2 regions of the Solibacillus cecembensis genome follow, and region 1 is predicted to be linked to the other one. Evidence: a T-box and tRNA genes for the amino acid it is inferred to sense, from the RefSeq annotation. Region 1 holds a T-box; the other holds one or more tRNA genes.
The links. A T-box is a leader RNA that pairs with one kind of tRNA and senses whether it is charged. The one in region 1 lies ahead of ACQKIH_RS03975 (valine--tRNA ligase), so its partner is inferred to be a tRNA-Val.
Positions count from the first base shown of each region.

Region 2: it encodes a tRNA-Val, which carries the amino acid that the T-box ahead of ACQKIH_RS03975 (valine--tRNA ligase) is inferred to sense. The anticodon was not compared.

Region 1 is NZ_JBNNMF010000003.1:138,194-154,138, forward strand. Features, by position in the region: gene ACQKIH_RS03915 (VWA domain-containing protein) at 1-1,601, shown strand, start outside; gene hemA (glutamyl-tRNA reductase) at 1,853-3,211, shown strand; gene ccsA (cytochrome c biogenesis protein CcsA) at 3,329-4,156, shown strand; gene hemC (hydroxymethylbilane synthase) at 4,175-5,107, shown strand; gene ACQKIH_RS03935 (uroporphyrinogen-III synthase) at 5,097-5,840, shown strand; gene hemB (porphobilinogen synthase) at 5,837-6,817, shown strand; gene hemL (glutamate-1-semialdehyde 2,1-aminomutase) at 6,820-8,109, shown strand; gene ACQKIH_RS03950 (hypothetical protein) at 8,278-9,090, shown strand; gene ACQKIH_RS03955 (hypothetical protein) at 9,071-9,262, opposite strand; gene ACQKIH_RS03960 (hypothetical protein) at 9,573-9,752, shown strand; gene ACQKIH_RS03965 (helix-turn-helix domain-containing protein) at 9,956-10,744, shown strand; gene chrA (chromate efflux transporter) at 11,019-12,167, shown strand; T-box leader at 12,253-12,483, shown strand; gene ACQKIH_RS03975 (valine--tRNA ligase) at 12,575-15,217, shown strand; gene ACQKIH_RS03980 (bifunctional folylpolyglutamate synthase/dihydrofolate synthase) at 15,280-15,945, shown strand, end outside.
Region 2 is NZ_JBNNMF010000015.1:80,551-96,495, reverse strand. Features, by position in the region: gene ACQKIH_RS14255 (glycosyltransferase) at 1-559, shown strand, start outside; tRNA gene ACQKIH_RS14250 (tRNA-Val) at 1,136-1,208, opposite strand; gene ACQKIH_RS14245 (hypothetical protein) at 1,339-1,557, opposite strand; gene ACQKIH_RS14240 (M48 family metallopeptidase) at 1,730-2,998, shown strand; gene ACQKIH_RS14235 (VOC family protein) at 3,147-3,557, shown strand; gene ACQKIH_RS14230 (DUF1835 domain-containing protein) at 3,725-4,765, shown strand; gene ACQKIH_RS14225 (hypothetical protein) at 4,982-5,278, shown strand; gene ACQKIH_RS14220 (NUDIX hydrolase) at 5,558-6,034, shown strand; gene ACQKIH_RS14215 (serine hydrolase domain-containing protein) at 6,071-7,075, shown strand; gene ACQKIH_RS14210 (amidase family protein) at 7,204-8,703, shown strand; gene ACQKIH_RS14205 (GNAT family N-acetyltransferase) at 8,721-9,251, shown strand; gene ACQKIH_RS14200 (hypothetical protein) at 9,731-9,871, shown strand; gene ACQKIH_RS14195 (nuclear transport factor 2 family protein) at 10,122-10,487, shown strand; gene ACQKIH_RS14190 (response regulator transcription factor) at 10,954-11,658, shown strand; gene ACQKIH_RS14185 (sensor histidine kinase) at 11,625-12,992, shown strand; gene ACQKIH_RS14180 (hypothetical protein) at 13,110-13,250, shown strand; gene ACQKIH_RS14175 (alpha/beta hydrolase) at 13,204-14,160, shown strand; gene ACQKIH_RS14170 (DUF5412 family protein) at 14,347-14,634, shown strand; gene ACQKIH_RS14165 (DNA-3-methyladenine glycosylase family protein) at 14,683-15,594, opposite strand; gene ACQKIH_RS14160 (bifunctional transcriptional activator/DNA repair enzyme AdaA) at 15,742-15,945, shown strand, end outside.

The DNA.
Region 1 (15,945 bases):
TGTTTGAACAAATTTTAGATTATATGATTTATGGCCCTGAAAAGAAACCAGTACCTGACAAGGATAAAAAACCAGGTGACAATGGCTGGGGTGGACTTGGTTCGGCGAAAGTGATGTATACACTTAATAAAGAAGGTCGAGCAACATACGATTTACAAGGCGTTATGAGTGAAGAACATACGGCTCAGTTTAAATCGACATTACATGCAGCGATTATTTATTTAATCAATTTTTTACCAAAAGCAGATGACATTACGTTAGCGCATGAAGAAAGCGTACTCGCGATTAAAGCGCTATATGACCAGCTTGGCCAAATTGATAAAAATATTTTACAAAAAGAATTTGCCCAGGCGATTGGTAAGCTTGAAGGGGCAATGTCGAAAATAGAAATTTTGAAAAAAGGGCAAGAGCTTGAGCAACGTCCTGAAGGAATGGACCGTTATACAAAGGTCATTGTAAACGTGGTGGCACCAAGTGGGGTAGTCATTACAGATTACAAAGGTACGGTTGAAGTAACATTTAATGGTACTTCAAGAAAAGTTTCATTCGATACGAATACAAAAGACTATAATGCAGGGACGGGTTATGCAGGTTCAGCGGTTGTATACTTTGATGATGTCGTTTACGGACAATCAAATGTAACCGCAAAACTTGTCGACAAAGACCCGCGCTATGCAAAAGCATTACAAGGATTGGATAATAAAACGACAACGAAAACAATTTTCGCCAATCCTAAGTTTGAAAAGAATACTTGTAAGGGTAAATCTGAAGTAGCATTTGTCGTGGATCACTCTGGTTCAGTTCGTAAAAATGATCCAAATAACGACACAGCTAAAAAAGTGAAGCAAGTAATTAATCAATTAGCACAAGATACAAACCATGTGTATCACTTTAACAATAAGCCTCATTTTGAAAAATCTGGTGCAGCAAGTGCAGTTGCAAATATTCCTAGCTTGCTAGAGTATAAAAATGATGGAAATTCAACAAATATCGCAGATGCGGTTAAAGTAGCGCTTGATAAATTCACACCTAATCAGCAAACGACAAAGGCACTCGTCCTTGTGACGGATGGTAAAACATCAAAATCCAATATTGCGACCATTACAAAATTAGCACAAGATAAAAATGTGAAAGTGTACACGGTTGCGATTGGAAAATATAATACTATTAATGAAGCCCTTTTAAGAACGCTATCAACAGATACAGGTGGCGCGTACTTTAATTCTGAAACGATTTATAATATCCATGGTTCATTCCAGGCGATTATAAATTCAATTTTATGTAATAAAGAAGTAGTGGATAATAGCTGTGCAGTAGGAGATACGTTATTTAATGAAGCGAGTGTTAACATTTCACGCACCAATGTAATTTTAAATGCCCGCATTAATCAAAACTGTAATAATGTAACGGCTGTTTCAGTAATCTTTACTGCCTCTGGAGGAAGTGTCACATACGATTTACAAGGTCGAGGTGCGTCGATTTATCGATTAACGCGATATGTAAATGAATTTAAGCCATTCAATTTGTATACGGATGTCGAATTCCAAGCGTTTGATCAAGCAGGTCAATTAATTGCTGCGAAAACAGTTAAAATTCAATAAATTATAGTGGAATTGGTTTTCACCGATGAAAAGCGGCGTGTTGGTATGAACCGACACACCGCTTTTTCATTTCTCGTATACAACTAAAAAACTAAGTGCATTGAAATAAAACGGGAACTTTGTTACACTTCCTTTAGAATTATTTTTAATAAATAATACTTTTCATAGCATGTTCACAAAATAAAAGTAATAATTAATATCTTTATGATAAAATAGAAATAATGAATGAAACGTGTGAGGTGTGTAGGTTCATGCATACATTAGTAGTAGGCTTGAATTATAGAACGGCGCCTGTCGAAATTCGCGAAAAGTTATCCTTCATCGAGCAGGATATCCCGAGTGCAATGGCAGCGCTACAACAGGAAAAAAGCGTATTGGAAAATGTAATTGTATCAACGTGTAACCGTACGGAAATTTATGCGGTCGTTGATCAACTGCATACAGGGCGCTATTATGTTAAAAACTTTTTAGCTAATTGGTTCAATATTTCACTGGAGCAATTTGAGGAACACTTATTTATTCGTGAGGAAGATGAGTCGTTCAATCATTTATTCCGAGTAACAGCAGGTATTGACTCAATGGTGTTAGGTGAAACGCAAATTTTAGGACAAGTGAAAAAGAGCTTCCTACAAGGGCAAGAAATGGGTACAACAGGAACAGTGTATAATCAGCTCTTTAAGCAAGCGGTTACATTTGCTAAACGTGCGCATCATGAAACAGCAATTGGAGAAAATGCGGTTTCGGTTTCTTATGCAGCTGTGGAATTAGCAAAGAAAATTTTTGGTTCCTTACAAAACAAGCATGTCGCGATTTTAGGTGCAGGTAAGATGGGGGAACTAGCGATTCAAAACTTGTATGGAAACGGTGTAGGGAAAGTAACGGTCATTAATCGGACATTTGAAAAAGCCCAACATTTAGCGTCGAAGTTTGAAGGTGATGCGAAGTCAATGAGCGAGTTACAGTGCACATTGCTTGAAGCGGATATTTTAATTAGCTCAACAGGTGCGACTAGTTATGTCATTAATCATGAATTGATGAAAGATGTCGCAAAGCTACGTAAAGCAGATCCATTATTTATGGTCGATATTGCGGTTCCTCGTGATTTAGATCCAAAAATTGGGGATATTCCGAACGTTTTCTTATATGATATTGATGATTTACAAGGGATTGTCCAAGCAAACCTAGTGGAGCGTGAACGCGCGGCTTCAGAAATTACAGCGTTGATTCAAGAAGAGCTTGTCCAATTTAAAGAGTGGTTTAATACGCTTGGTGTCGTTCCCGTTATTTCGGCATTGCGTAAAAAGGCTGCTTCTATTCAAGAAGAAACGATGTTAAGTATTGAAAATAAAATGCCTGATCTGACAGATCGTGAGCGCAAAATTTTAAGTAAACATACGAAATCGATTATTAATCAGCTTCTAAAAAATCCAATTTTACAAGTGAAGGAAATGGCGAATTCTACTCAAGCAAATGAGCAACTCGCATTATTCCAACAAATTTTTGGTATTGAAGAAGAAGTACAGCAAGAAGTGCGCGCTCAGCAACAAGAGCCAAGCCATGCACGCAAAAATACAAATGAAACAGTTGTGAATCCAGGCTTATCCTATTAGGCTAGAGACATAAGTGTTCAGAAGCGTTTTCGTATCTATATGGTAAAATTATAGATATAGGAGACGCTTTTTTTTATTATCCAACTATAGAGAAGTTTTTTTAGGAGAAGGTTGCGTATGACGGAAGTAGCGATGGCTAGATTATATGAGCTCATGATTATTCTTTATGCGCTTAGTATCGTGCTTTATTTTATTGATTATTTTTATAAAAATTTAAAAGCAAGAAGGGTGGCTTTTTGGTTTGTATCCATTGTTTGGATTATGCAAACCGTATTCCTTGTCTTGTATATAGTCGACACAAAACGATTCCCGGTATTGTCCTTATTTGAAGGTGTCTATTTTTATGCGTGGCTTCTAACAACATTATCAATCGTGCTGCATTGTATTGCCCGTGTCGATTTACCGGTATTTTTTGTTAATGTTTTAAGTTTCATTTTTGTGACAATCCATTTATTTGCGCCTAATACGGCAACTCAAATTGTCGGAGAATCGCTTGTTTCAGAGATGTTGCTTATACATATTAGCTTTGCCATTGTTTCTTATGCAGCTTTTTCATTATCCTTTGTTTTTTCGATTTTGTATTTAATTTTATATCGTATATTAAAACAGAAGAAGCTGAATCATTTATGGTCGAGGCTACCAAGTCTTCAACAGATGAGTAAGTGGATCAGTTATTCGAATTTAGTCGGTGTGCCCTTGCTCCTTATTAGCCTTATTTTAGGGTTAGAATGGGCTTATATGACATTGGAAGGGCTTTCTGTTTTCGATGTGAAAATTATTAGTTCATTTATTGTATCTGTTGTGTATTTAGTTATTTTATTATTACATCGCAATGGAAAATTGGTTGGTGTAACATTTGCATGGGTGCAAGTGTATTTATTTTTACTCGTTGTTGTTAATTTCTTTCTTGGCAGCAAATTATCGAATTTCCATTTATGGGTCTAATAGAGAGGTCGGAGTATTTTGAGAAAAATTATTGTCGGTTCACGAAAAAGTAAATTAGCTTTAACGCAAACGAAATGGTTTATTAATGAGTTAAAAGCTGCGGGCGTTCCATTTGAATTTGAAATACAAGAAATCGTGACAAAGGGTGACCGTATTTTAGATGTCCAATTGTCAAAAGTTGGCGGTAAAGGGCTTTTTGTTAAAGAAATTGAGCAAGCATTATATGATAAAGAAATCGATTTTGCTGTGCATTCTATGAAAGATATGCCAGCTGTATTGCCAGAAGGTCTTGTCATTGGCTGTATTCCACCACGTGAAGATGCGCGTGATGCTTTTATTTCAAAAGGTCATGTGAAGTTTGCAGATTTGCAACAAGGAGCAGTCGTTGGGACGAGCTCGTTACGCCGTAGTGCACAGCTTTTACAAGTGCGTCCTGACCTAGAAATTAAATGGATTCGTGGAAATGTTGATACGCGTTTAAATAAATTAGAAACAGAAGAATATGATGCGATTATTTTAGCGGCAGCTGGCTTAAAACGTCTTGGCTGGAGTGATGAAGTTGTCACAGAGTATTTAGATATCGATATTTGTCTACCTGCTGTTGCACAAGGTTCACTTGGCATTGAATGCCGCGGGGATGATGCGGAATTATTAGAGCAATTAGCGAAATTGACAGATGCACCGACTTGGCAAGCAGCTCATGCCGAACGTTCGTTTTTAGCAGCGATGGATGGCGGATGCCAAGTGCCGATTGCAGGCTTTGCGACATTGGACGAGGATTCAATTACATTAACAGGTTTAGTTGCAGCACCGGACGCCTCTATTTTCTTTAAGGAGACTGTAACTGGTACTAATGCCGATGCTGTTGGAAAAGAAGTTGCCAGGGTTTTGACGGAGCAAGGAGCATTTGACTTAATTCAAAAAGTAAAGGCTGAGTTGGATGCCGAGTAATTTGCCATTAGCAGGTAAAACGATTATTTTGACTGGTTCGCACAAAATACAAACGATTGCACCTTATATTGAAGCAAATGGTGGGCAAGTGAAAATGTTTCCGCTTATTGAAACGCAAGAAATCGTGTCAGATGAGGATGAAATGCGTCTTACACAATGCAATGACTATGACTGGCTTATTTTTACGAGTCAAAATGCGGTAAGTGCATTTGTTGCGAAATTAAAACGTTTTGGGTTATCGGCATCCACGATTCAGTGTAAAATTGCGGTCGTTGGTGAGCGAACTGCCGAAAGCTTACAACAACACGAATTGGCGTATCATTTTATGCCTACTGTGTATAGTGCCGATGTATTTGTACAACAATTCAAGTGTGAAGGCCGTGCGCTATTTTTACGTGGAAGTCTTGCGAAGTCGACAATTAAGGATGGTATAGGTGCAGATGAATGGACGGTTTATGAAACGGTACCATCTACTAAGCATGTTCAATCACTTCATGAAGCATTAATTGCAGAACCTGAACCGATTGTCATTTTTGCGAGTCCGTCTGCTGTTGAAATGTATGCACAGGAAATTGTCCCGATGATAGATTGGCGATTCATCAAATTTGCAACGATTGGTCATGTAACGACACAAGCTTTAGCGAAATATGACATTACACCAATTGTCCAGCCACAAACTTATACGATGAAGGCTGTTATTGAACAACTTATTTTGGAGGAAACAAAACTATGACTGAACTATTTTTCCAACGTCATCGCCGCCTACGTCAAAGTGCGGGTATGCGTGCATTAGTAAAAGAAACTTACTTACACAAAGAAGATTTAATTTATCCATTATTTATTATTGAAGGCGACAATATTAAAAATGAAGTAAGCTCTATGCCGGGTGTATTTCAGCTTTCTTTAGATAATTTAGCGACAGAAGTTGATGAAATCGTCGCATTAGGCATTCGCGCGGTATTATTATTCGGGATTCCAGCTGAAAAGGATGCTGTTGGTACGGGCGCATTCCATAATCATGGCATTGTACAAGAGGCAACTCGTCTTATTAAGGCGCGTCATCCGGAGCTATTAGTCATTGCGGATACATGCTTATGTGAATTTACTGATCACGGTCACTGTGGTGTCGTAGAAGGCGATCAGATTTTAAATGACCCTTCACTTGATGTGTTAGCACGAACAGCTGTTTCACAAGCACAGGCAGGCGCGGATATTATTGCACCCTCGAACATGATGGACGGTTTCGTGACAGCGATTCGTGCAGGTTTAGACGCAGCAGGCTTTGAGCATATTCCAATTATGTCTTACGCTGTGAAATACGCATCGAGCTATTATGGACCATTCCGTGAAGCTGCGGATGGTGCACCGAAATTTGGTGATCGTAAAACGTATCAAATGGACCCGTCTAATCGTATGGAAGCAATTCGTGAAGCGACTTCCGATATTGACGAGGGGGCTGATTTCTTAATCGTGAAGCCAGCGCTCGCTTATATGGACATTATCCGTGATGTGAAAAATAGCTTCCCAGTCCCAGTTGTTGCTTATAATGTGTCGGGTGAATATTCGATGGTGAAAGCTGCTGCAGGGAATGGTTGGATTAATGAAAAAGCGGTTGTTTTAGAAACATTGCTTGGCATGAAGCGTGCAGGATCCGATTTAATTATTACGTACCACGCAAAAGACGTGTGTCGTTGGTTGGAGGAAAATTAATTATGCGTACTTATGAAAATTCTAAAGCAGCATTTACAGAAGCAGTGGATTTAATGCCGGGTGGCGTAAATTCACCTGTACGAGCATTTAAATCGGTTAACTTAGAGCCAATTTTTATGGAATCTGGTTCAGGCGCTGTTATTAAAGATATTGATGGCAATGAATATATTGACTATGTTTTATCATGGGGACCACTTATTTTAGGACATGCACATCCGGAAGTTGTCGCTGCTATTCAACAGCAAGCGGCAAAAGGTGCTTCATTTGGTGCGCCTACTTTATCTGAAAATAAATTAGCGAAATTAGTATTGGACCGTTTACCATCTGTCGAAATGATTCGTTTTGTTTCATCTGGAACAGAAGCAACGATGTCAGCGCTGCGTTTAGCGCGCGGTTATACAGGACGCGACAAAATTTTAAAATTCGAAGGTTCTTATCATGGACACGGAGATTCATTACTAATTAAAGCAGGTTCAGGTGTTGCTACACTAGGCTTACCAGATTCTCCGGGTGTACCAGCGGATGTTGCCAAAAATACGTTAACGGTTGCGTACAATGATTTAGAATCAGCAAAATTAGTATTTGAAAAATATGGACAAGAATTAGCGGCTGTTATTTTAGAACCCGTTGCAGGAAATATGGGCGTTGTTCCCCCACAACCAGGCTTTTTAGAAGGCTTACGTAAGCTAACAGAAGAAAATGGTACGGTGTTAATTTTTGATGAAGTGATGACTGGTTTCCGTGTTGATTATGGTTGTGCACAAGAATACTTTGGTATTAAACCAGACCTTACTTGCCTTGGGAAAGTAATTGGTGGTGGTTTACCAGTTGGTGCATTTGGCGGGAAACGTGAAATCATGGAAAATATTGCGCCAGCAGGTCCGATTTATCAAGCGGGTACGTTATCAGGAAACCCACTTGCGATGACAGCGGGCTATGAAACATTATCACGTTTAAATGAAGAAACATACACATATTTTCGCAAGTTGGGTGACCAATTAGAAGCTGGTTTCCGTGAAGCGGCATCAAAATACAATATTCCACACACTGTAAATCGTGCAGGGTCGATGATTGGCTTTTTCTTCACGAACGAAGATGTTATTGATTTTGAAACGGCGAAAACTTCGGATTTAGCATTATTTGCGGAATACTTTAAATTAATGGCGGAAGAAGGTATTTTCTTACCACCATCTCAATTTGAAGGGTTATTTATTTCGACAGCACATACAGAAGCGCATATCGCAAAAACGGTACAAGCCTTCCATAAGGTGTTTGAGAAATTAGCACGATAATACGAATTAATAAAATGACATTTCACCTTAGGGGCGAGATGTCATTTTTTCATTTATTATGTACATACGGTTTGGGAAATTCTCTAGTAAAGCACGTAATATGTCGATAGCATAAAGTTCATCATAAATAGAATAGATTGCACATAGAGTTATTCGAGGGGGGATTAGATGAAGGATATTTCCTGGGAAATGGATGAGTACTTCTTTTTTCCAAACAATTTAGGATCTGTAGCAGAAGTACAGTCAGTAAAAATTTCGCCACAATGGGTACCGATTGAACTCGACAATTCGATGCGATTAAATGGTATTTATCATTTTGCTGTAGAAGTGGCTTTTAATGAGGGAGCGGAAGCAGCATCACAAAAAGGAACATATATTGAGGATTTGGATTTTAATAATAACGTGGGCTATTTTGAATATGCCTTACCTTTTAGCATTGATTTACCAGATACAGCGAAACAACTTGATGGTGTGAAAGTCTCAATTGAAGGAGAACAAAGTGCGGTATTTGATGGAGGGTGTCAAGTAAAGTGGAATGTTAGGTGTCAATTTGAAGATTATGTCGTGGAAAAAATCGACACACAAGAAATTGTCGTGAAAAATATTGAACAAAAAGTAGAACTGCCTGCAATTTCAGAAATTCATGAAGTGGCAGCAATTTCGGATACTCAAGAAGTGGTAGCAATTTCAGAAACCGATGAAGTGGCAGTAATCTCGGAAACTCAAGAAGTGGCAGCAATTTCAGAAAACAAAAAAGTAAATGTAATTTCAGAAACCCCTGTAGTGAGTGCAAAAGCGGAAACTCGTGAAGTGAGGGAAACGTTGGTATTGAATGAAATAAATGAAGTGGCGGAATCTCCAAAGCAACTGGAGGGAGAATTGATGTATACGGTACCATCAGATGATTTTTATCGAGACCTTTCTGAGGCGTATAAAGTACATCAAGTTATCACTCCAAAAGCTAGAGATAATCACAAGTGAATAAATAACTAAGCCCGATTAGAATAACGAGTATAATAATATCGAAGGTTGTCGGGAAAAAGATTGTTCGGACAGCTTGAAAAACCGTTATTGGGATGATGCAATTTTTAATAAAAAAACGAGTTTTCCGCAACCAAGGTGGAAGTAAATATGGATTATAACCTTTCCGCATTTTCATCATCTCCTTTTTATTAGTATATGCATGATAAGGCCATGAAGTGAAAAAGTGACGCATTGGATTTAGAAATGGTTTTGAAGGTGCAAGGAAAAAATGATAAAGGCATCAAACAAAATCTTATAGGAGAAAGGACATAGTGAAATAAGCTATGTCCTTTTTAATTCCCAAAGTTTTATACAAAATGCACTGGATTACATAAATGCAACCACAAGTTGACGAAATGCATCCCCAAGATGGTAGAATCGAAAGCAATATTTTTCTAAAGTGAGGGTAGCAATAAAATTTACTATTGGAGGAAAAAATCATGAATAAAATGAAAGTCGCAGTAATTATTTTTATGTTAGGATTATTAGTCTTTTTGAAAATTTACCTGAATTCAATACCAAGAATTAGCGAGCCGATATCAAATATAGTAGTTTTTTTAGGGTTCCTCATTGCTGCTATAATATTTGGTATGTCTAAATTAAAAGAAGATCGGGAGTAACAAATAGGGGGAAGTACGCTGGGGGAATTGCGTGAATTCAATTAACCACTTTAACGCTTAAGGTAACATGGAAGCAGAGGAATTTGGGGCGATTAAATACGTCCCCCCTAAATTATTTGAATATATAGCTTACTTACGTTGTTAATACGTAAAGGAAATTTGTTACAATATATATAAACTTACATTTAAAGGAGTTCGTACAAATGACATTTGGAGAGAAACTTTTTAAATTAAGAAAAGAAAAAGGACTTTCCCAAGAAGCCTTAGCAGAAAAACTAAATACAACAAGACAAGCAATTAGTAAATGGGAAAATGGCCAAGGTTACCCCGAGACAGAAAAGGTTCTTATGATTGGAAATATTTTTGAGGTTTCCATCGACTATTTGTTAAAGGATTCTGTTGAGCCAAGCAATGATAAAAACGCAGGATATTATGTTAACAAGGAAATGGCAGAAGGATATTTATTGTCTGCACATAAGGTTTCAAAATATTTAGCGTTAGGTTATTTCTTAATCGCGTTATCCATTATCCCCTATTTCCTATTTAATCAAGACCCAACAATCTATATTATCCCAACTATCCTATTAGCTACATTCGGTATTGGGATGTTTGTATCAACATCGTTTATTGAAGAAAATCAATATAAAGTATTAAAAACAGAGCCCTTGCTGTTTGATGAAAAATACCTAAAAGAATTGACTGCTAGATACGAAAATTTAAAGAAAAGATATTTCGTTATTAATCTAGTGGGTTCCGGTTTATTTGTTGCTGGAATATTAGCCATAGGAATCGAAAGAAGGTTTATTACTTCTGAATTTTTATTGCCTTATTATCCGATATGTATTGGAATAATTGCAATTGGTATCTACATTTCAATACGAACTTCAAACCAGCTTGACGCATATAAACTATTAGCGAAAAACGATATATATACCAATAGAATTTTCTTTAAATTTCAAAGGAAGATGAGAAAAAAGCTGGATGAATTTTAAAGAAACCGTCCCCTCCCACTGGAAGAGAAGTACCCTATGCAGGGCTCTTAGGAATCCCCAAACTACAAATAGGTGCCCTTGGAAGTGGTGAATTATTGAAGATGGATAGACGCATTGAAAGTTTGAAAGTTATTTGAAACAGCGCAGGAGAATGCTGATATGTGAAGTTATTGTAAAAATAATTATTTTTTTGTAAATATACTTTTGAAAAGGGAAACATTTAGTAAAGTTAAGACTAGTAGAGTTGGAATGTTACTTTTTTAGGAGGAAAAATTTGTACAATTTATGGAGTATTTTTTGGACATCATTAAAATTAGGACTCACTTCGTTTGGGGGGCCGGCTGCACATTTAGGCTATTTTCAGCAAATATATGTGAAACAGAAGAAGTGGCTGACAGATGAAGAGTATTTAGATCTAGTTGCATTAAGTCAGTTTTTACCCGGTCCTGCCTCGAGTCAGGTTGGTATGGGGATTGGGCTTCGAAAAGGTGGGGTAGCTGGTAGTATTGCCGCGTTTATCGGATTTACATTACCATCAGTCCTTATGCTCATCGCATTTGTCTACATAATGGAACGTTTTCAATTTAATATCGGTTGGTTACAAGGGTTGAAAATTGTAGCAGTGGCGATTGTTGCACAAGCTATTTTGGATATGGGGAAGAAAATATTGAAAACCCCTTTGCAGTATGTGCTGTTAATTGTCGCTACGATAATATTACTTTACACTACATCGATTTATTCACAAATTGGCGTTCTTATCGGTAGTGCAATGATTGGTTATTTATTTTTGAAACAGCCAGGTCAATCTATTCCAAGTATTGTTTTCTCCAAAAAATGGGGCGCTGTATTTTTATCCTCATTTTTTGTGCTATTAATCGGGTTACCTATTGCTGCGAAAATTTTAAAATGGGAATGGCTTGTGCTATTTGAAAAGTTTTATTTAGCAGGTTCACTCGTTTTTGGTGGAGGTCATGTTGTTTTACCTTTACTAGAATCGCAATTCGTTGGTACGTACGTGACTGCGGAATCCTTTTTAGCAGGCTATGGCTTAACGCAAGCAGTACCAGGTCCATTGTTTACGTTTGCTAGTTATTTAGGAATGGTCATTGGGGGTATTCCGATTGCTCTACTTGCGACAGTAGCGATCTTTTTACCGGCATTTTTATTAATTGTTGGGGCTTATCCATTTTGGTCAAGCATTAGCAGTCATCAAGCGTTGCGCGGGGCAGTGGCAGGTATGAATGTAGCGGTCATCGGTATTTTAATTGCCGCGTTTATGTCACCAATCCTCACGTCAACGGTTCGAGATGTAATGGATGGATTTTGGGCAATTGTTTTATTTGTTTTATTAGTAAAATTCAAACTAAAGCCGTGGATCATTGTGGTCATTGGTGTTTTAATAGGTTTTACGTTTTATCGTTAAACCTAAACTGTATTTTTTGCAAAGTAAACCAAAGCTCATACTTGAAATTTTGGTGAAAAGAGCGTAAAATTAATTCAATTATATAATTGAAACGTTGAGTAGGAAGAGTACGCTTGAGCGTGATGGTTAGAGAGGAAACGGTAGCTGAAAAGTTTCTACATTGCACGAGCAGAAGGTAGCCTAGGAGTTGACTTAGTGAATGAAGAGTAGCTAATGTCCGGTTAAACACCGTTATCGAATGAAGAGCCTATGGGTGTATTTTTTGCATCCATTGGAATTAAAGGTGGTACCGCGAACTAACTCCCTCGTCCTTTTTTTAGACGACGGGAGTTTTTTGTTTGTTCAAAATCTGGGCGTCATTACGTCGAGATGCAATCGATTATTAAATTGATAGAGGAGAGAGTACAATGACTGAAATTTCAATGCCAACAAAGTATGATCCGCAGTCCACAGAAGCAGGCCGCTATGAATGGTGGTTAAAAGGAAAATTTTTCGAAGCAGATCCAACAAGTGATAAGGAACCATACTCAATTGTCATTCCACCACCAAACGTAACGGGGAAATTACACCTTGGTCACGCATGGGATACAACGTTACAAGATATTTTAACGCGTATGAAGCGCATGCAAGGCTATGATGCACTTTGGTTACCAGGGATGGACCACGCAGGAATTGCCACTCAAGCGAAAGTAGAAGAAAAACTGCGCGGAGAAGGCATCACACGTTATGATCTTGGCCGTGAAAAGTTCCTAGAAAAAACATGGGAATGGAAAGAGGAATATGCCTCACATATCCGTGCCCAATGGTCTAAATTAGGTCTTGGCTTAGATTATTCAAAAGAGCGTTTTACGTTAGACGAGGGCTTAAACGTTGCGGTTAATGAAGTATTCGTAACATTATACGAAAAAGGCTTAATTTACCGCGGTGAGCGTATTATTAACTGGGATCCAGCTGCTAAAACAGCGTTATCTGACATCGAAGTAATTCACAAAGAAGTAGAAGGCGCATTTTACCATATGGAATACCCATTAGCTGATGGTTCTGGCGTATTACGTGTTGCGACGACTCGTCCGGAAACGATGCTTGGTGACTCAGGTATCGCGGTTCACCCGGAAGATGAGCGCTATGCACACTTAGTAGGGAAAACAGTCATCCTACCAATCGTTGGACGTGAAATTCCAATCGTTGCAGATGATTATGTAGATAAAGATTTCGGAACAGGCGTTGTTAAAATGACACCAGCCCATGATCCGAATGACTTTGAAGTAGGTAACCGTCATAACTTAGAGCGAATTTTAGTTATGCATGAAGATGGTACGATGAATGAGCTTGCGGGTAAATATAATGGCATGGATCGTTTTGAATGCCGTAAGCAAATCGTAGCGGATTTACAAGAAGCGGGCGTACTAGTAGAAATCGAAACGCATGTACACCAAGTAGGACACTCTGAGCGTACAAATGCGGTAGTAGAGCCATATTTATCGAAGCAATGGTTCGTGAAGATGGGTCCATTAGCAGAAGATGCGTTAGCGATGCAAGCAAATGAGGACGAAAAAGTAAACTTCGTGCCAAACCGTTTTGAAAATACGTATAACCGTTGGATGGAAAACATTCATGACTGGTGTATTTCTCGTCAATTATGGTGGGGACATCAAATTCCAGCTTGGTATCATAAAGAAACAGGTGAAGTATATGTTGGTAAAGAAGCGCCAGCAGATGCTGAAAATTGGACACAAGATGAAGATGTGCTTGATACATGGTTCTCATCTGCGTTATGGCCGTTTTCAACGATGGATTGGCCGAATGAGGACAGTGCAATGTTCCAACGTTATTATCCAACAAGCACGCTCGTGACAGGTTATGACATCATTTTCTTCTGGGTAAGCCGCATGATTTTCCAAGGGAAGGAATTTACAGGAGAACGTCCATTTAAAGATGTGTTAATTCACGGTTTAGTACGTGATGAAGAAGGACGCAAAATGAGTAAATCCCTTGGTAACGGGGTAGATCCAATGGAAGTAATCGAGCAGTATGGTGCTGACTCTTTACGTTATTTCTTAGCGACAGGTTCTTCTCCAGGGCAAGATTTACGTTATTCTACAGAAAAAGTAGAATCAACATGGAACTTTGTTAATAAAATTTGGAATGCTTCTCGTTTTGCATTAATGAACATGGAAGGCTTAACATTCGAGCAAATTGATTTAACAGGCAATCTTTCAACAGCTGATAAATGGATTTTAACGCGTTTAAATGAAACCATTGAACGTGTTACGGCATTATCGGATAAATATGAGTTCGGTGAAGTAGGTCGTGAGCTTTATAACTTCATTTGGGATGATTTCTGTTCTTGGTATATTGAAATGGCGAAATTACCATTATACGGTGAAGACGAAGCGGCGAAATTAACAACACGTTCAGTATTAGCGTATGTTTTAGACAATACGATGCGTTTATTACACCCATTAATGCCATTCGTAACAGAAGAAATTTGGCAGCACCTTCCACATGAAGGCGAGTCAATTACAGTAGCGGCTTGGCCAACTGTAAACCCTGCTTACAATTTCAAAGATGAAGCAGTGGAAATGCAATTATTAATGGATATTATTCGCGCAGTTCGTAACGTTCGTGCAGAAGTAAATACGCCAATGAGTAAAAAAGTAGCGATGACAATTTCAGCTAAAGATGCATCAATTGCAAGCATTTTAGAGGCGAACAAAGGTTATATCGAAAAATTCTGTAACCCAGATGGCTTAACAATTGGTGCAAGTTTAGAAGCACCTGCTCAAGCAATGTCAGCAGTTGTATCGGGCGCAGAAATTTTCATGCCACTTGCAGGCTTAATTAATATCGACGAAGAAATTGTGCGATTAGAAAAAGAGCTTGATAAATGGGCGAAGGAAGTAAAATTAGTTTCAGGCAAGTTATCAAATGAGCGTTTCGTTTCAAAAGCGCCAGAAGCGTTAGTAGCGGTAGAACGTGAAAAGTTAGCGGACTATGAAGCAAAATTTGCAACAGTTGAAAAACGTATTGCAGAATTAAAAAATATGTAAGTTCTATAAAGAGGTGCCGTTTTTCTTCGGCACCTCTTTACTTGTAGAAGAGAGGGATAAAATTGTTTCAAACAATAAAGCAATGCACGGATTTTATATTTACGCTCAAGGCGAGTCAGTATAAAGGGGAGCCGTTGCAATCTGCTAAAATCATTTTAGAGCAGTTAGAGAATCCAGAGCAAAAAACGAAATTTATTCATTTTGCAGGATCGAATGGCAAAGGTTCGACATTAAATGCAACACGAGAACTGTTAATGGAACATGGTTTAACGGTGGGTGCCTTTATTTCACCCCATTTTGAACGTGCGAATGAGCGTATTACGATTAATAAAAAGCAAATTTCGGATGAAGACTTTTTAAGAATTGCGAATCGTATAACGGCGATTATCGGCGAAAAGTTAAATAGTCAATTTCCAAGCTTTTTTGAATTTATGACATTGATTGCACTTCAATATTTTTCTGAACAGCAGATTGACGTCGCGTTACTAGAAGTTGGTATTGGTGGCAAACTAGACTCTACAAATGTCATTACCCCAGAAATTTCGGTTATTACAACGATTTCACTGGAGCATACGGACATGCTTGGGGATACATATGCACAAATCGCGTCGGAAAAGGCAGGGATTATTAAGTGTGGAAAGCCTGTTGTGATTGGTGTGAAAAATAGTGAAGCTCTAGCAACAATTAAGCAAGTTGCACATGAAAAAAATGCCCCAATATTTGTTTTA
Region 2 (15,945 bases), on a different contig from region 1:
GTTTTTAACAGGGGACGTATCAGTCAATAGAGAACTGCTGGATAAGGTAGGATACTTTGATGAATCATTTCGAGGGTATGGGGCAGAAGATTGGGAGCTTGGATATCGCTTGTACAAAAATGGCGCCCGCTTTTTATTAGATTCTTCAACATTTTGCTATCATCAGGAACACCCAATATCTTCAAATAACTTTCCAGAAGCAATGAGTAATTTACATCAATTCATGAAAAAGTTCCCTAATTTCGATGTTCTAGCTTTAGCCTTAGAACATAAACCAGCTCTAAGTTTCACTCAAATTCATTATGTGGTCTCTCAATACAATGAACTATGCAAAATACATCCACTTAAATACCGAGAATTTAAACAAGTATTCCGTACCATGCTTATTAAACTGGTAGAGAATTTGAGAGATAGTAAGCCCATATCAAACCTCTATGATTGCAACACTTCTTCGGAAATGAAAATATCAGAACAATTAAATGAAATAAAAAAGCTTCGATTGTACGCACTTACTAATTCTTTTGAAGCACTCTCAGAAAACAAATGGAGAAACAGCTAGACGGGGTGCCGCTTTTATATAGGTTCTCAATAAAAAAGTCAAGTTCATTCAATTTTTATTTGAGAATAAACCAAATAACGGCAAAAAAAGAAATTTCGGGACTTTATATAGATTTAATTACCACTTTACTGTAAATTTATGCGTATAAGGGGTGATTTGATGTATAGATACAAATTTCTGACGAATTGTGGAATAAACTTAAAGTTTGAAAGTGAATATCATATCGACGACTTAGAACCAGTGATATTTACCGATGCGGTGTTCGTTAGATTTGAAGATGTAGAAATTGTAGTAAAATTAACAGAAATAAAAGATGCAGAGGTAAACGGTGTTAAACATCAAATTAGATCATATGCAAATTAAAAAATAAGCCTTCCACAAAAGTGGAGGGCTATTTTTATTTCACTTTATAATCTTGTCGTCTCAATTCACTGCACGGTATTTTAAATGAAACTATGAGTTATAAAATAATTCGTCACATATCCGTCACGCAACAGTAAAAATGATTCAATTTTAGGTGTAATTTATCGAATAAAAAAAGCTGAAAACCCTTATTAATAAAGGCTTTCAGCGTGATGGTCCCGACTGGTCTCGAACCAGCGACCCCCACCTTGTCGAGGTGGTGCTCTCCCAACTGAGCTACAAGACCGAGATAAGATACAAAAAACTTGTTCTTATTTATCATCATAGCATTTTAGTTGGAAGAGGTACATAGAAAACTACTAATTTAACTTTTTATGTTATTTTTATGTGGAATGATCGCGCATTCCTCTTATGCACTAACGTCTTTTCTTTTTATCGTCTTTTAGTAATAGACTCTTCTTTATTAATTTTTCTAATTCTACATGGACGTGGTATTTATTTTCTTCAATTTGGGTGACATTTAAAACCTTTCCATTACGTCCTTTAATTCTGATACTTTCATCGACTTCAGGTATACGTCTTAAACATTGACTTAGTACTGATGTGTTTTTTTCATAAAAATGAATCGCAAACATTTTGATACACCCCTTATAAACTCAAATAAAACATTGAGTGAACTTTTTTCCAATTTATGATGAATCCGAGACGTATAGAACTGTCAGAAAAGGACATTAATAAAATTTGAAAAATAGTTTCCATCTTTTAATAATATGCTAGGGTAATCGGATGAATTGAGGTGGAGAAGAAATTAAGAAAAAATGGAGTTTACTTGCTGTACTAACATTTGGTCTGTACGTTGTGGCGATGTATTTCTATTTTTTTCATAACCAAAATAGTGAGATACCAGTAGCTCTGAAAGGTACGGCAGCAGATCCAAGTACTTTTCTAACAGCGCGGGAATTGGTGTTAAGTGAGGATTTATCAAAAATAAGAAATTTCCTATTTTTTATCGCAATGCCGTTTGAATGGTTGCTCTACTTTGTTATTTTGATTACGGGTATCTCACGTTTGTTCGAAGGATTGAGCCCCAGCCAACATAAATGGGCCATTTGGAGAAATGCAAAGTATTTATTTTTACTATCGCTTCTATTGTTTGTCCTCCAATTTCCACTAGATTATTTCCGGTATGTACTGAGTAAAAGCTATGGTATTAGTACGCAGCTTTTTTCCTCGTGGATGAGGGATAATGTGATTAATTTTTGGATGTCTTTCGGGATGTCCGTTATCGTGGTCACGGTTCTCTATTGGCTCATCAAAAAAAGTCCGAAGAGATGGTGGTTATCAGCCTGGACATTAACTGTTCCATTTTCAATTTTTCTTATGTTCATCCAACCAGTCGTGATCGACCCAATATACAATGACTTTTCTCCACTAAAAGATAAAGCATTGGAGACGAAGGTTTTGTCACTCGCACAGCAAGCAGATATTCCTTCAAATCATGTATATGAAGTGAACATGTCAGAGAAGACGAATGCATTAAATGCGTATGTAACAGGGATTGGTGAAAATTCGAGAATTGTGTTGTGGGATACGACATTAAACCGATTAACGGATGAAGAAATACTCTTTATAATGGCACATGAGATGGGCCACTACGTGAAAAAGGATATTTACCTAAACATCACAGTATACTTGTTGATGACGCTCATTGGACTATGGGGAATTGCAAAAATCATGCCTTGGATGATTAGACGTTATGGATCGATATTAAAAATTAAACAAATGAGTAGTATTCATTCATTGCCATTGTTTTTATTGATTTCATCTTTTCTAGTATTCTTTTCAAGCCCACTATCCAATGCAGTTTCACGCTATCAAGAGGCCCGAGCTGATGAATATGCAATGGAACTAATGGAGAATCCCGAGGCTGCAATCTCGACGTTTCAACAGTTGACCAAAGTTGGGCTGGGCGAAGTAAATCCATCAGTACTTGTCAAATGGTTTCGCTACTCCCATCCGCCTATGTTAGAAAGAATCAATAATGTAGCCGATCAAGCTGATAAGGAATTGAACTAGGTTTGAATCAATTGAAAAGCGTATCAAATCCTTTCATATCATGGATGTGACGCGTTCCCCCTTTTTCTGAGAAACTACTTTATTTCAATCAAAAGTTGTAAAGTATTGTCCTACCTTTTTCATTAAAATTGAAGGAGGGGGAATGATTATGAAACAGTGGACACAAACATTGCATATCGCACAATTTCGCATTGCGCGACCAACAGATAAATTAGATCTGATAGAAAAATTTTATTGCGAGGGTCTAGGGCTTACGAAAATTGGAGAGTTCAAAGGACATCGTGGATATACTGGCATTATGATTGGGTTACCAGATGAGTCGTATCATTTAGAATTTACTGAGCATGTTGATGGAAGTCCATGCCTTGCACCGACCAATGATAATTTACTCGTTTTTTATATGCCCGATAACTCGCAAATTCAAGTTGTACAATCTCGACTCGCTAATATGGGCTATCCTGAAATTCCACCAGAAAATCCTTACTGGGAAGAAAAAGGTGTGACCATCGCGGACCCTGATGGTTGGCGTATTGTATTGATGAATACTGAGGGGATTTAAAAGATATCAGAAATAGTTACTCAAAAAATTTTCTTAAATGTAACTTTTGAATCGAACCAAAGAGCCACGAATGTCACCAACATTCGCGGCTTTTTCTCTGACTATTATTTATAATGCTTAATCCGAATGGAACTTTGTGGTAAAGTTTACTGTGAGGGGTTGATGAAATGTTAGATGAAATGAGAAATATGATTTATCAGTTGGATGAGAAAGAATTGAAGTCCACATTATTTCTATTCTATTGCCGCGTGCAAGCTGTTGAGGAAGGTGACGGTTATTCAGAGGAGCAATTCTTTTTAGATATAAAAAATTCATATAATGATTTATTAGATTTCGGAAAAAATAAGGCGAATGATGATCAAGACGCGCAATATGAAGCTACCCATATTGTATTTGGGGATTCTCCGATGGGTAGCTTAAGATTGGCATTAAAAGAGTTAGAATTAAATCAAAAAGAAAAAATTATTACTTTTTCCGATTTATTTTCAATAGGTCCGATTTGGCAATTACATGCCGCACAAGGAATGGATCATCGGTATGAATGGTTAAGAACGCACATTAATATTGATGATGAAGTGCTATCTAATTATCAAACGAACTTTGAACGGACTATTTTAAACATTGAACAAATCCCAACCAATCATCCAATTATTATTTGGGCTGGAGAAAATGCACATGAGCAAACGGGTTTAAGACTTGTACTCAAGTTATTAAAAGGGAAAACAAACGACATCATAATCATTAATACAAACGAAGGATATAAAACTCATTTTGATCGACCCGAAATCGATTTTACACCAAGAAACATGGGGGAACTTTTACATGAGCAATTAAAACAAATTTATGAAAATGAGAAAAATGGTAATACATTAACGCAATCTGAACGGAAAACGCTTGAACAACAATGGGAACAACTATGTGAGGAAAAAGAAGTGTTAAGGATTTGGCAAAATCATAAAATAATTAGTGTTTCTGAAACTTTTTACGACGAGTATATCATTCAAACAGTTAAGACATCTCATAGTAAGCGAAAAAACAATGACTTTATAAAATCAGCTCGAATCATTGGTGAAGTAATCGGTCATTTGGATCAATATGTTGGCGATCAATTTATCGAATATCGTGTTAGACGCTTAATCGTGGATGGCATATTTGATATGGAAGGTGTTCCGAAGGCAATGAGATATTATAGTATTAAAATGCGATAAGACTGGCCTTCAACTAAAATGGATTAGTGGATTAAATAACAGTGGGACAAGGTGACAATGGAAGTAAAAATTCTCGAAGCAGAAACAAATGTGAATATTAGAGAGTTTGAATTTCAAATAAACATGCACTTTACTCAGGTTTTTTAATAAAATGCAGTGATTTAGTACAACGAGGATTTATGAAGTAAGAATTTAGCTATGGAGGGGGCAATGACTTTGAATAAAGGCAAAGTGAGTACAATTTTAGGTGCTTTATCAATTTTGCCGGTGATCGTAAGTAGTATTGTATTTTTTGCACTCAGGGGACCTAATGCTGATGTTTATTTAATAATTATTATTTTTGGTATTTTATCTATTATCGGCATTATACTTGCCATTATTTCTATCTTTATGTCGATATCGTCTAGACTCATAAGGAAATTATTATTTGGATTAGTAGGGTTAAGCGCAAATGTATTTGTTTTATTTTTGGCTTTCTTATTATTGTTAGCAATGGGAATTGGTGAGGCTTAAGTATTTTAGATAAAAGGGGATAGAAAGTGGGTTTACTATTTTGGCTAACTCTTTGTATCTGCATACTCGGTTTTATTGTCCTCGCCCTTATAAAAAGAAATATGGGAAGAAAGAGAAATATTACTACCCAATCGAATGTTTGGTTTATAGTGGCAACCACAATTTGGGGAGTAGCAAGTATATTTCTTCTTGTACAGACAATTCAGCGCAACGAATATTTGTAAAATTGAAAAAGTTAAACCAAAACTCTGATTCTAAAGATGAAAGTAGGTACAATATATGAACATTATTCCTATCAAGTCGACTGGCATCGCTGCTGTATTGTTAAAAGAGATAAATAACATATATCATGTTTTACTACTAAAAAGAACATCCCATAATTTAAATAATATTTGGTGCTATATAGGAGGCAGTATTGAAGATGGAGAAACGGCAATAGGAGCTGTTTATAGAGAAATTGCAGAAGAAACAGGTATTACAGAACTTGTATTGTATTCCTCGAATCAATTTGACCAAATTTTTTCTCCACAAGAGAATTACATTTACATTGCACCCGTATTTGTAGGGTTTGTACATGAAGAACAATCTGTCGTTTTAAACGATGAACATAGTGAATATCAATGGATTCCTTTTGAAAAAGCAAAAGAGGTTGTAAGTTTACCTGGCAATGAAGAAGTTCTCCAATCGATCGAAAATAATTTTGTTAAGAAAAAACCTTTAACATATTTAAAAATTAAACTGCTTCAAGATATTTGATGCGGTTAAGACTTCGAAAGGGTGTTCGTATATCACATGCTAATAACTACGTTTAAAAGTGTAATCAATGCCATAGAAAATACATATCAAACATTAGATTGTACGGGTGCAGCTCTTGTGATTTTTCACAATAACGAGTTGCAGGTCGAGCGATATTGGGGGAAACATTCTGCCAAAAAAGATGCTCGTTTAGTGCAATCGGATACAAAGTTTCATATCGCTTCCTGTCGTAAAAGTTATGTCGCATTTGCTGTTGCGTATGCGCTTCATCATGGATTCATTCAATCATTAGATGCTGAAATTTTAATCTACCTCCCATTACCGCAACAGAAGGAATTGTATAAAGGAATAACAATTCGCCATCTTGTTACGCATTCACACGGACTTATAGAAAGAAATGGCGAAGTAGTTAGAGAATTTACTGCTGGCACGAGCTGGGCATATCGTGATATTAATGTTGAGTTGATTTCTGAAATTATTCAATTTACAACGAAAAAAACAATTGCGGAAATATTAAACTATGAAGTATTTACACCTTCAAATTTCATTGAAACAAATTGGTATAACACATTTGATGATACTTTCGTTGACGTCATAGGAAAAGAGAATAATAGGCATTGGTCTGCTTCCCTAAATCTGGATGGCAGCAAAAAGAATTTGTATGCCTCAGCACGTGAACTAGCGAAATGGGGGCTTTTACATCTAAATAACGGCTCGTTAAATGGTAAACAAGTGATTGATTCAAACATTATTCAACTTGCTACGACTTTACAAAGTCCTTCTTATTCAAATGCGGATTTACCTGAGAACGGGATTTTTTGGTTTGTGAAAGGTTCACAAGCGAAAAAATCTGAAATTGGTGCGCTTGTGCCAAATGGTGCCTATCAAATTTTAGGCTATACGACGGTTACACTATTGATTATTCCAAGTGAAAATATCGTAGCTGTAAGAGCATTTAATAGCTATGGAAATCCTGAGGGCTATGATTATTTGAAGGATGTAAGAGCTTTTGGAGATGCCATAATGTTGGATTTAACTTGATTGTTATTTACAATTAACAGACTAAGAGTATCGAAATGGGGAACCCTCCAAACAATGTATATCACTTATTAAAATAGCTTTTCTCTATATAATTATAGAAGAAAAACAGAAAGATTGGTTAATTTATAATGGAAATAAAGTTCAATAGCTTTTTTAGAGAAGAACTATCAATCGATCGAATTCAAGAAGCCATGGAAAGTGGAGAAATAACATCAAAAGAATTAGTTATGTATTATTTATATAGAATTGCAAATATTGATCAAGGTGGACCGCGAATTAATTCCATGCTTGAAATAAATTCTGAAGCGATATTTATAGCAGAAGCACTAGATAATGAAAGAAAATTAAAAGGTTCCAGAGGCCCCTTACACGGCATTCCGATTGTACTCAAGGACAATATTGAAACAAAAGATTCCATGCATACAAGTGCTGGAACACTCGCATTAGAAAACCACTTAGCCTGTCAAGACGCTTTTCTTGTAAAAAAACTTCGTGAGGCAGGTGCTGTTATATTAGGTAAAACCAATATGACAGAATTAGCAAATGGTATGTCGAGTGAAATGTGGGCAGGTTATAGTGCAAGAGGAGGACAAACATTAAACCCATATGGTGATCCGACACTTTTTGTTGGTGGTTCTAGTTCTGGATCCGCAGTGGCAGTAGCCTCGAATTTTTCAGTACTAGCTGTTGGGACTGAAACAGATGCCTCAATTCTTAGTCCTGCTATTCAAAATTCAGTAGTGGGAATTAAGCCAACTGTTGGTTTAATCAGCCGCAATGGTATTATTCCTTTTACATACTCTCAAGATACTGCCGGACCGTTTGCGAGAACTGTTAAAGACGCAGCCATTTTATTAGGTGCATTAGTGGGAATAGATGACCACGACATTGCTACTTATAAAAGTGAAGGGAACGCACAACAAAATTACACAAACGATTTAGATACGAAAGGATTAAACAACACTAAAATTGGCATATTTAATGATGCACCCAAAGACTATTATGACTCTGGAGAATATGATGCACAATTATTTCAACATGCGATTCAAGCTTTAACTGAACAAGGCGCAACGATAATTGAAAATATCAATATTCCTTCCTTTCATATGGATTGGAAATGGGACGTACCTTTATATGAATTGAAGCATAGCCTAGATAATTATCTTTCTAAGTTGCCTTCTCATATGCCAGTACATTCAATATCTGAATTGATTCAATTCAATAAAAAATTTGGCGAAAAAGCATTGAAATATGGGCAAGATAAATTAGAACGTAGAGAAAGTTATTCAAATACACTAAGAGACTCAAAATATTTAAATGCAAAATTAGAAGACTTATATTTTTCTCAAGAACAAGGAATTGACTATGTATTGAAGAAGTATGACCTCGATGCAATTGTTTTTCCTTCTTACATTGGTTCAACTATTAGTGCGAAAGCGGGCTACCCATCTATAGCAGTACCAGCTGGCTATATGGCCAATGGCAGAACGTTTGGTATAACTTTTGCAGGCACAGCTTTTAGCGAAGGGGACTTAATCAAATTCGCTTTTGCGTTTGAACAGGCGACAAAGCACCGTATTGCTCCAAAACTCTTTTTAGAACGTCGTAGAAAAGATGCAAAAGAATAGTACAGGGAGGCTATGAAATGAACATAACAACGGATAGATTAATAATACGTAAATTTACTTATGACGATTGGCAAAGTGTACATGAATATACATCCGATCCGAATGTTATGAAATATATTCCCGAAGGTGTTTTTACTGAAGGAGCGACAAAAAAGTTTATAAATCAAAATATGGGTGATCAAGCTGAAAAATTTCCTGTTATCTTGATAGATGAAAACATTCTTATTGGGCACATCTTTTTTGGTAAATATTTTGGTGAACATACATACGAGATTGGATGGGTATTCAATCCGAAATATTACAATAAAGGTTATGCTTCTGAAGCAGCAAAAGCGATTTTACAATTTGGTTTTGAAAACATGAAGTTACATCGAATTATAGCAACATGTCAGCCTCAAAATATTCCATCGTATCGAGTTATGGAGAAGATTGGAATGAGAAGGGAAGGCTACTTTAAAAAATGTATTCCGAGCGGTAATGATTGGTGGGATGAGTATTATTACGCAATTTTAGAGGAAGAATGGAAAACAGATATAATAAATTATTAGTAAAATATTGATTGTGCACCTGGTGTATTAATTTTTGTAAAAGGTGGTGTTATTGATGCTTATGAAAGAAGGGCATTTTAATTTCCCTTTAATATATTGGATATTTTTTATTCCAACATTTTTAGCTTTAAGTTATAAAACACTAATTTTAGACGTACAAATTTAAAATTTTTACTTCGATGAACTTGAGGATTTTGGTAGGTATGTATTTTTTCTTGGAGTTAGTTTTGTCGAAGCCTTTATATATTTTTTAATCATTCGAATAGTTGTTGGATTACTCCAATCTTTTTTTAAGAAATTTCATGTTCATTCATAAAAAAAGTTCCCAAATAAAGGTTTAGGTATACATTATTAAGCAATGACTGTTGTTAACTTGACATTCTAGTTATTTGTATGCTAAATGCATTAATCTTACATTCCAAAGTAGAGCTTTGCTATATAGCAATATTGAGAGAGAAAAATCGTAAGGGAGGAATAAAATGTTAGGTAATTTTGCAATAATTATACTTTTAATCACACTTGTGTATATTGTAACGAAAAAATTAAAATTTACAAATCCAATTCCTTTTGCGCTCTTAATGGGCTTAGTCTGTACGCTTTTATTGTGGGTATTAGACTAAATTAGATATAAAGAGATGCTTTGAAAAAATTTGTAATTATACCTTATTTATAATTTCGAATTTGATTGTGCGCTCGGTGTATAAATTATAAGTGTAAAATCAGCATTTTATGGATTACTAATAGGCTGCTTTACTTAAAAATCATTGATTTGCCGCTGTAGTTTTTAATTCTATATTAAACTAAAGAGTAGGTCGTTTGTAAAAAAATGTAATATTTTCGATAAGATGAACGGGAAAAGGTGAGTATAAAATGGAGTATAGACCTTCGTTAAAAGAACTGTTGTTTCAACTAGAGGAGAAATTGTTGAAACCAGAAATCAGGACATCAAAAGATGAACTAACTAATCTTCTAGCAGACAGTTTTTTTGAATTCGGAAGCTCAGGTAAAGTATTGTACAAAAATGAAAGTATTGGTGAAATGAGTCTTGGCATAGTGCGGATGAAAATGAGTGACTTCGAAATTCATCCATTGTCAGAGGGAATAGTTTTAACAACTTACCGAATTTATAACGAGATAAACAAACAATATTCATTACGCAGTTCGATATGGAAGTTAAATGATGGACGTTGGAAGATGCATTTTCATCAAGGGACAAGAGTAACTTCTTCACTTTAATTATTGCTCATTTACAAGGTTAACTTAGTTAAACAAGGATTGATAAAGTATACAAACCTACAAACCGAGTAAACGCTTCAAAATGCAAGTTGGGGGATATACTATTAAGCTACGACTGTTGTAAATCAACGTTCGTGGCTTTTTCTCTTAGCACTATTAATACATCTTTGTATGTATTAATCCCCCAGTTACTACAATGACTTATGGATGCTGAAGAGGACTATTTGTATCCAAAGGGTCAAATGACAAGCGTTCGTTTTGTTTTTTGACCTTGTGCACGAAGAAATTTCAGCAAAGCCTAGACAATTATAGCTGTGAATAACTGAATGATTTCACACTCCTGTTTTTTTGATTAGTTTGAAAGAAACACTTGAATTCTACAGGTCGATAAATCAACAAACGTGTTAATTTATAGTATAATGATGACTTGAAATAATTTGTTGGAAACAGGGAAAAGAGGGAACCAATGCCTACTATACTAGTTGTTGACGACGATGCGAACATTCGCGAACTCGTCTGTTTATTTCTACGCAACGACGGATTCTCAACAGCTGAAGCAGCGGACGGCAAGGAAGCACTGGCCGTCTACACCTCAACGAATGTCGATCTTGTCGTACTTGATATTATGATGCCGAATATGGATGGTTGGACGTTATGCAAGGAACTTCGAAGAGCCAATCCTGATCTGCCTTTACTTATGCTGACTGCGAGAGGAGAAACATGGGAGAAAGTGAAAGGTTTCGAACTTGGGGCGGATGATTATTTAACCAAACCATTCGATCCGTTAGAGTTGACGGTTCGTGTTAGGGCATTACTCAAACGATACAAGATTGGCTACACGCAGAAGATACATCTCGGGAACGTCATCCTTGATCGACAGACCTATAAGGTGATGAAAGGGACAGAGTCGCTTACATTGCCGCTAAAGGAGTTCGAATTGCTGTATAAGCTCGCTGGAACACCCGGACAAGTCTATACGCGCGTGCAGTTGATCGATCAGATTTGGGGAATTGATTACACCGGAGATGATCGAACAGTAGACGTACATATTAAACGCCTGCGTGAACGGTTCGCGACAATAACCGATTTTCGGATCGAAACGGTGCGCGGGCTTGGGTATCGGCTTGAGGTTTATGAATGCTCAAATCCTTATATATACGTGTTGTCCTGACATTTTTAGTCTCCATCATCGGGGGCACAATCATTTCTTTTTTTGTGTCAACTTGGATATTCGAAGATAAATTGAACGAAAACGCTCAAATCAACATACGAAACTTTGGCCAAGACATCATCCAGATTTACAATACCATTCCGTTTCGTGAAGCGGACTTGTTCGTAAGTGAAATGAAGCAGCTTGATTCTTATTATATTCGAATTTACGAAGCAACGGGTCAGTTCAAGTCTTACGGTAAACCTCATGGACACAAACCTTCGCCTGTGACGATGGAGCAACTAAAGAAAGTATTAGATGGAGATGTTGTTCAGGACACTCCTAATGGTATTGCCACGGTTCTCTTAGGGTTGCCGTTGAAAACGGAAATGGGAACGAAAGCGATATTTTTGGAAGCGCTCGCCCCTCCTTCAGCCTCATTTGTCACAAAGTGGGCATTGGTCTTTGCAACATGTTCGTTGATTGCAGGAAGCGTATTGATTCTAGTTGCCTCTGTATTCCTGGTAAGACCGATCAAAAAGCTGACAAAAGCGACCAAGCGGATAGCATCTGGAGATTTCAACGTCAAGTTGAATATTAAGCAAACGAGTGAGCTGGGTACTTTGGCTCGCAGCTTCGAAGAAATGATGCACGATCTTCAGCAACTTGAGCAGATGCGCAGGGAATTCGTATCGAACGTGTCGCACGAGGTTCAATCACCTCTCACTTCGATATCCGGTTATGCTCTAGTGCTTAAGCAAGTTGACCTTACAGAATACGAACGAAGCCGATATCTTGATATAATCATCGCTGAAGCGAAAAGGATGTCCAAAATGAGCGATAGCCTGCTAAAGCTGAGTTTGCTTGAATCGCAGTCAAAGCAACTGCGGCTCTTCACGCTTAGTCTCGATGAACAAATTCGACGGATAATCGTGGCGCTCCAGCCACAATGGTCTGCTCGCAATATACATTTTGAGCTTGATTTACAGACAGTTAAAGTAACGGCTGATCATGACCTGTTACATCAGGTATGGACGAATATCCTCGGAAATAGCATCAAATTTTCCGATGATGCTGGCGTGATTAACGTAAGCATCAAACAAGATATTAAAAACGTGACAATCCTAATATCCGACACTGGTATTGGTATTCACCTTGCCGACCAGAAGCGTATATTCGAGCGTTTTTTTAAGGCCGATCGTTCCCACAGTCGTAAGTATGATGGAAGTGGTATGGGACTTGCTATCGTTAAACAGATTGTGTCACTTCATCAAGGTGACATCCGAGTGAAAAGTGAACCTGGTCAAGGAACAACCTTCATTGTCACCTTGCCAATCACTACACCAACAGATTAGTTAGATTTATTCTCTATGCTACGGCTCTATATGCAATCTTACTTGCATATAGAGCCGTAGCATTTTTTGGACAGTTCATATTCAGTTCATATTGTCGTCATGGGGAGTACATCTTCATTGGTTAAGATTTCATTACAGACACATGAAGGCAAACAAACAGATCAGGACACGACAGGAGAAGATGACAGTGACACAACAAGAGGAAAAGAAAATGCGGAGTGGAATGAAAATAAAGAAAGTGCGAAACATCTTACTTAAAATCATAGGAGCAATCGTTCTAGCCATTGTACTTTTTTTAGGTATTGTTTATATCGCAAATGTGATGAGTAGTCATTCGGAGCAAAAACGAATAGTGCCTTATGGGCAGCACGTATCTGTAGACGGGAAAAACATGAATGTGTTAATTCAAGGCGAGGGCGAGGAAACGATAGTGCTCCTGCCTGGTTATGGAACAGCTACTCCAGGGCTTGATTTTAAGCTTCTTATCGATGAATTATCTCCATTTTACAAAGTTGTTGTGGTAGAGCCTTTCGGTTATGGATTAAGTGATGAAACTGTAAAAGAGCGAACTACGGAGAATATTGTTAGTGAAGTTCATGAAGCACTACAGCAGCTTAATATTAACAGATACATGCTCATGGGCCACTCTATTACAGGCATTTATGGAATTGATTACGTGAACAAATATCCAAACGAGGTGACAGCATTTGTCGGAATCGATAGCAGTGTTGCAACACAACCGGGTATGGATGTCAATTTCCCATTGAAAACGTTTGCATATCTCAAAAAATCAGGTCTCTTAAGATTGACTATGAAAATCAGTGCTGACCCCTATGTTGGACTGGCATTTGATGAAAAAACCGTAGAGCAAATGAAAATGATTTCGAATAAAAATATGTTTAATGACACAACCTTGAATGAAATGAGCCATATTTCGTCTAATTTTAAAGGGGCTCAAGGTTTAACCTTCCCTAAATATCTTCCACTTCTACTCTTTGTACAAGCGGATAATGAAGATGTAGCAGGATGGATACCTCTGCATGAAGGGCAGATTAATGACTCGGTACATGGAAAATTAGTAACCATGGATGGATCACATTATTTACATCATACCAAATTCAAAGAAATCGCTGAAAACGTTAAACTATTTATGAAAGAAGTAAAGTAAGTGTTCAGAGAAAGGTTCATCCGTTATTTTATTCATTTGTCTACAGTCTGCAAGACCATCATTTCGATGGTCTTTTTCTTATTTTTAAAACTGTCAATATATATAGTATCGGAACTAAATCCAAGATAGGTAACCTATAACGCAAATTTATAAGATGCGAAAGGTGAGTTATTAGTTTTTTATTTATTGAATTTGTTTGATCTGAAGTGGCTGCCAACAGGGGAATACCATACGGAAGAAATCTCTCCTGATGGCACATATACTTTAATAGCCTATGTATCGAGACCTAGCTTAAGCGCTGATGCTGTGAGAGGTGAATTAGTATTTAATAGGCGTAATGGTAAAACAAAAAATATTTACTGGAATTATCGAGAATTAACAGCCAAAATTGAATGGTTTGATAATAAAACAGTAGTAATTAATGGGCATACTCTTGAAATACCTAATGAAAAATATGATTGGCGTAAACAATAGTTTGGTTTACATTATTTCGTTATGCTTACTTATTCTAATCTATTTTTTTCAATACAAGAATCTCCACAAATAGAATGTTGCATAGGATTCCCAGCCTTTCCAAGGGGCAGCAATTTTCAATATTTCTTCTTTCGTTGGATTCTCATCTGCACCCGTTAAATGTTTAATCGCATTATGCAAACCGACATCAGCAATTGGAAATGCGTTCGGGAATCGAAGACAACGCATTAATACATAGTTTGCAGTCCATGGACCGATACCGCGGATTTTGATCAGCATTTTTTCTGCTTCTTTAAAGTTTCCATTCCCCATTATAAGTGATTTTGAAATACGACCTTCAACAATTAGCTGCGCAACCCCAATAAGGTATTCACATTTTTTAATCGTCATTTTTAGCGAGGCTAGATCTTCAACAGTAAGATTGGCAATGTCTTTCGCTTTAGGGAAAATCCAATATTGACGGCCTTCCCATTCAAGTGACTTGCCAAATTTTTCGACAAGGCGTTTTTTTAATGTGTAGGCATATGTCAAATTAATCTGCTGTCCGAGAATTCCCCAAGTCAATGCTTCAAATAAGTCTGGAATCCCTACGTTACGTAATCCATAAAATTCATCAATCGCTTTATGTAGCAACAAGTCATTTTTGGCCATTTCATAAAAAGGCTTTAAATCATTATCCAAATCAAACCATTCCCGTACATAGTTAATAACTTCGTCGCGTACTTTTTGGCTTGTCGGATGAGTATTTCCTAAAAACCGAAGTACAAGATTTCCATCAGTATTTCCGCTAACCTCAACCAATAGAACTTCATCTAGTACAGGAATCGCTTTAATAATTTTGTCTTCGCGAACTTCAAACATGCACTCATTTGAAGAGCGTTGCATATAACGAATATTTTCTATAAAGCTGAATTCGTTTGGAACTTTTATTACTAAATCATCACTTTGATAAACAACCATACATAAACACTCCTTCAACATTAACTACTTATCTTAGTTGTATCATAAAGTTGCAATTAAATATTTCGTTATCTTGCTCTTACATCCTATTAAGTACTGATTAGCAAATAAATGCGGGTATACTACAAGTAGTAAAGAGGTGATTTTATGAATAACAATCAAGACATTTTGCAATTAACCGATGAACGATGGCAAGCAATTACGCGAAATGACAAATCGTATGATGAGGTTTTTATATACGCAGTAAAATCAACCGGCATCTGTTGTCGTCCCTCTTGTAAGTCGAGAGATCCTAAAAAAGAGAATGTCCGCATTTTTAACGATGTGAACGAGGCCATTGCTGAAGGTTTT